DNA from 2 places in the Micromonospora sp. NBC_00860 genome. Region 2 is predicted to be linked to the other one. Evidence: riboswitches for the same ligand, from Rfam matches in the RefSeq annotation. Region 2 holds a riboswitch; the other holds the start of a gene.
What was found. Region 2 has a riboswitch for cobalamin ahead of OH804_RS14615 (ribonucleoside-diphosphate reductase subunit alpha). Riboswitches for the same ligand answer to the same signal wherever they lie in the genome.
Positions count from the first base shown of each region.

Region 1: another riboswitch for cobalamin. It lies ahead of cobN (cobaltochelatase subunit CobN); the one in region 2 lies ahead of OH804_RS14615 (ribonucleoside-diphosphate reductase subunit alpha).

Region 1 is NZ_CP108825.1:2,376,800-2,380,209, reverse strand. Features, by position in the region: gene cobN (cobaltochelatase subunit CobN) at 1-1,920, opposite strand, end outside; cobalamin riboswitch at 2,254-2,383, opposite strand; gene OH804_RS10745 (MBL fold metallo-hydrolase) at 2,725-3,410, shown strand, end outside.
Region 2 is NZ_CP108825.1:3,158,918-3,162,327, forward strand. Features, by position in the region: gene OH804_RS14615 (ribonucleoside-diphosphate reductase subunit alpha) at 1-1,469, opposite strand, end outside; cobalamin riboswitch at 1,660-1,877, opposite strand; gene OH804_RS14620 (enolase C-terminal domain-like protein) at 2,310-3,410, shown strand, end outside.

The sequences.
Region 1 (3,410 bases), 780 kb from region 2:
CAGCACGAAGTCGTCGAAGTCGTCCGCGTCCGGCATGGCCTCGGCGTGCAGGTCGTGGTGCAGCTCGGCGGCGCGCACCAGGTCCCAGATCTGGGCGCGCACGGTGGGTACCTTGGCCGGGTCGAGGGCCTGCACTGTCGCGTACTCGTCGAGCAGTTGCTCCAGTTTGGCCAGGTCGCCGTAGGTCTCGGCGCGGGCCATCGGCGGGACCAGGTGGTCGACGACCACGGCGTGCGCCCGCCGTTTGGCCTGGGTGCCCTCGCCGGGGTCGTTGACGATGAACGGGTACACCAGCGGCAGGTCGCCGAGGACCGCGTCGGGCGCGCAGTCGGCGGCCAGGCCGAGGCCCTTGCCGGGCAGCCACTCCAGGGTGCCGTGCTTGCCCAGGTGCACCACGGCGTCCGCGCCGAAGCCGCCGTCCACGACGGGCGCTGTCAGCCAGCGGTACGCGGCCAGGTAGTGGTGGCTGGGCGGCAGGTCCGGGTCGTGGTAGATGGCGATGGGGTTCTCCCCGAAACCGCGAGGCGGCTGGATCAGCAGCACCACGTTGCCGAAGCGCAGCCCGGCGAGCACGATGTCGCCGCCCTCGGTGTACAGCTCGCCCGGCGGCTCACCCCAGTGCTCCCGCATCCGCTCGCGCAGCTCGGCCGGGACCTGGTCGAACCAACGCCGGTACGTCGGCCCCGGTATCCGGGCCTCGGCGGCGGCCAACTGCTCCGGGGTGAGCCACTCCACGTCGTGACCACCGGCGGCGATCAACGCGTGGATCAGCGCGTCGCCGTCGTCGGGCGGTGGCGTGTCACCCAGGTCGTAGCCGGCCTCGGCCAGCGCGGCGAACAGCCGGACCGCCGAGGCCGGGGTGTCCAACCCGACGGCGTTACCGACCCGGGAGTGCTTGGTGGGGTACGAGCTGAGCACCACGGCGACCCGCTTGTCGGCCTGCGGCACGTACCGCAGTCGGGCGTGGCGCACCGCGATCCCGGCGACCCGGGCGGCCCGCTCGGCGTCGGCGGCGTAGACCGACAGCCCGTCGGCGTCGATCTGCTTGAACGAGAACGGCACTGTGACGATCCGGCCGTCGAACTCGGGGATGGCCACCTGCATGGCGGCGTCCAGCGGGGACAGCCCGGCGTCGCTGTCGGCCCACTGCGCGCGGGTGCTGGTGAGGCAGAGTGCCTGGATGACCGGCACGTCCAGGGCGGCCAGCGCACCGACGTCCCAGGCGTCCTCGTCGCCGCCACCGGAGGCGTCAGCGGCGACCGCACCGCCGGCCGCGAGGACCGTGACCAACAGCGCGTCACAGCGGGCGAAGAGTCCGAGAGGGCCGGCACCCGCGGTCAGGCCGCGCAGCGAGCCGCAGAAGATCGGCAGGGGGTTGCCGCCGGCTTTGTGGACCGCGTCCGCGAGCACGTCGACGAAGTCGGTGTTGCCGGCGAGCGCGTGCGCCCGGTAGAAGACGATCCCCACTGTGGGCCGGTCCGGGTCGGCGGGGCGGTCGCCGTGCACGCCGTACGCCGGGGTGGGCGCGGGCGGGGCGAACCCCTCGCCGGTGAGCAGCACCGTGTCGGACAGGAACCGGGCCAACTGCCCCAGGTTGTCAGGGCCGCCCTCCACCAGGTAGGCCAGTGCCTGGGTGACGACCCCGGACGGCACTGTGGAGACGGCCATCAGCTCCGCGTCGGGTAGCGCCTCACCGCCGAGCACGACCGTCGGCACGCCGCTGGCGAGCACCGCGGCGAGGCCGTCCGACCAGGCCTGCCGACCGCCGAGCAGCCGTACGACGACGAGGGCGACCCCGTCGAGCAGGGCGGACACCTCCTCGACGGTGACCCGCGCGGGGTTGGCCAACCGGTAGTCGGCGCCGCTGGCGCGGGCGGCCAGCAGGTCGGTGTCGGCGGTGGACAGCAGCAGGATGCGCACGGTTGGCTCCGGGAAGTGACGCCCTGGGCGCCGAGGGGGCGACCGGGACGATGCGGATGGGTACGGCGTCAGCCGGTACGACGGCCCCGGCGAACGGCGCATCGACGCGGGCGTCGGGGCCGGTCAGCGGCGGGCGCTCGGCTCAGCGGTACCGGAAGCCAGCGGCCTGGCGCACGCCGCAGCGGCCGGCCCGAGGCGTGCGGGCGCGACCGGTTCCGGGCGCGGTGCGGCGCCCTGCACACAGGTCATGACGATGCTCGTCGATGAATGAGACGCCGTGCGTCATCGGGTCCTCCTCGGGTGTCCACGCCCTGGGGTACGTCCCGACGGCCGAAGTATCCTGGCTTCCGGATCGACGCTCTCCCCCGGCCTTCCAACCGCAGACACACGGCCGTGACTCACGAGGGGGGATCGCTCCCCGGTGACAGTGGCGGGACCGCGTCGGATTCACACCGACTTCCTTCACTGCCGTCAGGCCGCGAATGCTGCCACACCGCCGCGCCGCCGGTCAACGCCGGTCCGGCTCGACCAGGCGCACGGAACTCATCGAGATTCAGCGATTGGTGCGAGCGCGAGTCCGCGCGCCGCAATGCCCCAGATCAATGCTCGACATCCTTTGCTCTGCTTACCTATGTGCACCACACACGGAGCGTCACCGGTGCGTATAGGTAAGCAGAGCAAAGGGAGGTTGCACCTACCCTGGCCTGCGCCGATCGTCCGGCGGCGTGTTGCCGGCCGACACCCTCACATAGGATCGGCGATTGCCACACCAGTGCCCGTGATCAATCTCGGAGGTCGATCACCATGGTCGCCCCGCAGTTCCACCACCTCGCCGGTCGGGTCTGGCTCTGTCCGGGCGATCCGGACCCGGAGGCGGTCCAGGCCGGCGTCGCCGTCGTCGCCGACGAACGCGGCAGTGTGATGATCGACGCCGGGCAGAGCCCCGCGCACGCCGGCGACATCCAGGCCGCGCTGGCCGCCGCCGGGCTACCGGAGCCGCGCTGGCTGGTCTACACCCACCATCACTGGGACCACGTGTGGGGCGCCTGCGCCTGGCCCGGGGTGGAGATCGTCGGGCACGAGACGGCCGTGTCGCTGCTGCGCGCCGAGGCCACCCGGCCGTGGAGCCACCACTACCTGCAGGAGCAGGTACGCGCCGATCCCCGCCTCCGCCCGAGCTTTCGGGCACGCGCGCGCGCCATGGCGTCCTGGGAGGGCTTCGCCATCCTGCCGCCGACCCGGACCTTCACCGACGTGGACGAGCTGCCGGTCGGGGTCCGGCTACGCCACGTCGGCGGGGGGCACGCGCCGGATTCGACAGTGGTGCTGGTGCCCGACTCGGGGGTCATGCTTCTGGGCGACTGCTTCTACCCGCCGCCGGCACATCTGCGCCGGCCGGAGGACGGCCTCGATCTCGACCTGGTCCGGCGGCTGCTGGACGACACCTACCACTGGTACGTCTCCAGTCACGCCGAGCCGATGACGCTCGA
Region 2 (3,410 bases):
GGGTTGCTCGCCGCCGCCTGCGCGGTCGGGTAGTAGTTGATGTCGATGACCCGGTCGAGGAAGGTAACCGCCGTCCGCACCGTGGCGCGCAACCGCTCCCAGTCGATGCCGCCGTCGGTGAGGTGGGCGGCGAGATTCACCGAACCGAGGTTGCACACGGCCGTCTCAGCGTCGCTGGACACCTCGACGATCTCGGTGCAGAGGTTGGACAGGTGCACGACGTTGCCCGGCTCAGCGGTCTGGTTGCAGAGTCGGTTGGCGGCGTCCTTGAAGGTCATCCACCCGTTGCCGGTCTGGGCGAGGGTCCGCATCATCTTCCCGTACAGCTCCCGTGCCGGGACCTGCCGCACGTAGCGGCCCTGCGCCTCGGCCTGCCGGTACGCGGCGTCGAACCGCTCCCCCCACAGGTCGGGCAGCTCGGGCACCTCGTGCGGGTCGAACAGCGACCACAGCTCGTCGGCCTCGACCCGGCGCATGAACTCGTCCGGAATCCAGTTGGCCAGGTTGAGGTTGTGGGTGCGCCGGGCGTCCTCGCCGGTGTTGTCGCGGAGTTGCAGGAACTCCTCGATGTCCGGGTGCCACGGCTCCAGGTAGACGCAGGCCGCGCCCTTGCGCCGGCCACCCTGGTTGACCGCGGCGACGCTCGCGTCCAGCGTGCGCAGCCACGGCACGATCCCGTTGGACTGCCCGTTCGTGCCCCGGATCAGCGCGCCCCGGGAGCGGACCCGGGAGTACGCGATGCCGATGCCACCGGCGAACTTGGACAGGTTGGCGACCTGGGCGTACCGCTGGTAGATCGAGTCCAGCTCGTCGAGCGGGGAGTCGACGAGGTAGCAGGAGGACATCTGGGTGTGCCGGGTGCCGGAGTTGAACAAGGTCGGTGAGCTGGGCAGGTAGGCCAGGCTGGACATCAGCCGGTAGAAGCCGACCGCCTCGTCCGCCGTCCGGGACAGCCCGCAGGCCACCCGCAGCAGCCAGTACTGCGGGGTCTCCAGCACCAGTCGGCTGGTGGGGTGGCGCAGCAGGTAGCGGTCGTACACAGTGCGCAGGCCGAAGTACTCGAAGCGGCGGTCGCCGTCCGGGTCGATGGCGTGGTCGAGGGTCGCGGCGTGTGCGGCGACGAACGCTGCGGTGTCGTCACCGATCAGGCCCTCGACGTGGCCGACCCGGATCGCCGCGCTGAACGAGGTGATGCCCTGCCGACGCACCTCCTTGTCGACGTAGCCGGCCAGCAGCCGCGCGGCGAGGCGCGAGTACTGCGGCTCCTCACCGATCATCTCGGCGGCGGTCTGGATGGACAGCCGGTCCAGTTCGGCAGTGGTCGCGCCGTCGTAGAGGCCGCTGATGGTGCGGGTGGCCACCCGCATCGGGTCGACGTCGGTCAGGTCGTCGGCCCACCGCTCGACGGCTCGGACGATCCTGTTCACGTCCACGGGTTCGGTGCCGCCGTCGCGCTTGCGGACCTGCATCGGCGTGCGCCGCGCTGTCGCGTCGCCGCTGGCCGGGACTACCTCGGTGACTGTCACCACTCGCTCCTCGGAGTTCGAGACCTGGTGGCCCGGACGCGAGGGGACAGACACCGGCGGACGCCACGCCAGCCCGGCGTGGGTCAGGTGGCGTCAGCCGTCCCACGCGGCCTCGGACCGCCGCCCACCCGGTGCGGGTACGCGGCGCGCTGGCAGGTCTTCGGACTCGCGGGCACGACCGGTGTCGCCGGTCTCCTACTGGCCGTCGCTTCCCAGGCCGATTGGTGGCCCAGTGCTGTTGACGGCGGTCGTTCCCACTCACCGCTGCGGGACAGTCCCGGATTTCCACCGGGTTCCCTGTTGCCTCGACCGCACCGGATGAGCGGCCGAACCAGCTGCGTCGACACCATATATAGGGACGCTGCGGTTGTCACACCCCACATGTCGGTCTCGGGCGTGTCGGCGGCTGCTCGGTGATCACTGTCACCGGCCCGGTCGACCGCGTCACGCCGACCGTCGCCAGGCGCCGGAGACGGGGCCCGCCGTGCTGCTGCCGACAATCGACAAAGATTTGACGTATCGAGGCATCGGTGCCGCACGGCACGCTCATTTGTCGCCGTCGATGCGCCCGAAGTGGGGGTGAACATCCAATCTCCCTGAACCGCCGCCCTCGCCGAAGTGAGCCGTCAACCGGCACGATGGACGGTAAGGCGGGTTGCCGCGATCGGGCCAAACATCATATGTCTGGAGGCCTGCGGTGATCGACATCGTTGACGGGCCGGAGCAGCCGTCCGTATACTCCCAGTGATCATCTGATCTTTAGCCTAGCCGGGCGAGGAGCGCATGCCGCAGATCACCGCCGTCACCGTCGAAGACGTCCGCTTCCCCACCTCCCTGACCGCTGACGGGTCAGACGCCATGAACAAGGACGGCGACTACTCGGCGGCCTACGTCGCCCTGCACACCGACGGCGTCGACGGGGTGGGCGCGCCGCTCGCGGGGCACGGCCTGACCTTCACCATCGGTCGCGGCAACGACATCGTCGCGGCGGCCGCGGTCCACCAGGCACAACGCCTCGTCGGCCTGGACGTGGCGACGATGGCAGCGGACATGGGCGCCGTCTACCGCCTCCTCACCTCCGACTCGCAGATGCGGTGGCTCGGTCCGGAGAAGGGCGTCGTCCACCTGTCCCTGGCCGCCGTGCTGAACGCGTCGTGGGACCTCGTCGCCCGGCTCGCCGACAAGCCGCTGTGGCGGCTGCTCGTCGACATGTCCCCCGAGCAACTCGTCGACATCGCGGACCTGCGCTACCTGTCCGACGCGCTGACCCGCGACGAGGCACTGGCCATCCTGCGGGCCAAGGAGGGCACGAAAGCCGCCCGGCTCGCCGAGCTCGACCGCACCGGCTACCCCGCCTACACCACCTCCGCGGGCTGGCTCGGCTACGGCGACGACAAGCTGCGCCGGCTGTGCCAGGAGGCGGTGGACACCGGCTACGGCTACGTCAAGCTCAAGGTGGGCGCCAACCTCGACGACGACATCCGCCGATGCGCGATCGCGCGGGAGATCCTCGGGCCGGATCGCCACCTGATGATCGACGCCAACCAGGTGTGGGACGTCGGCCAAGCCATCGACTGGGTCACCGCCCTCGCCGAGTTCACGCCACTGTGGATCGAGGAGCCGACCAGCCCCGACGACATCCTGGGCCACGCGGCCGTCCGCCGTGCCGTCGCTCCGATCGGCGTCGCCACCGGCGAGCACTGCCACAACCGGGTGATGTTCAAGCAGCTGTTCCAAGCCGAGGCCATCGACTTCTGCCAGCTGGACACCGGCAGGTTGGCCAGCATCAACGAGATCGTCGCCGTGCTGCTGCTCGCCGCGAAGTTCGACGTCCCGGTGTGCCCACACGCCGGCGGCGTGGGGCTGTGCGAGATGGTCCAACAC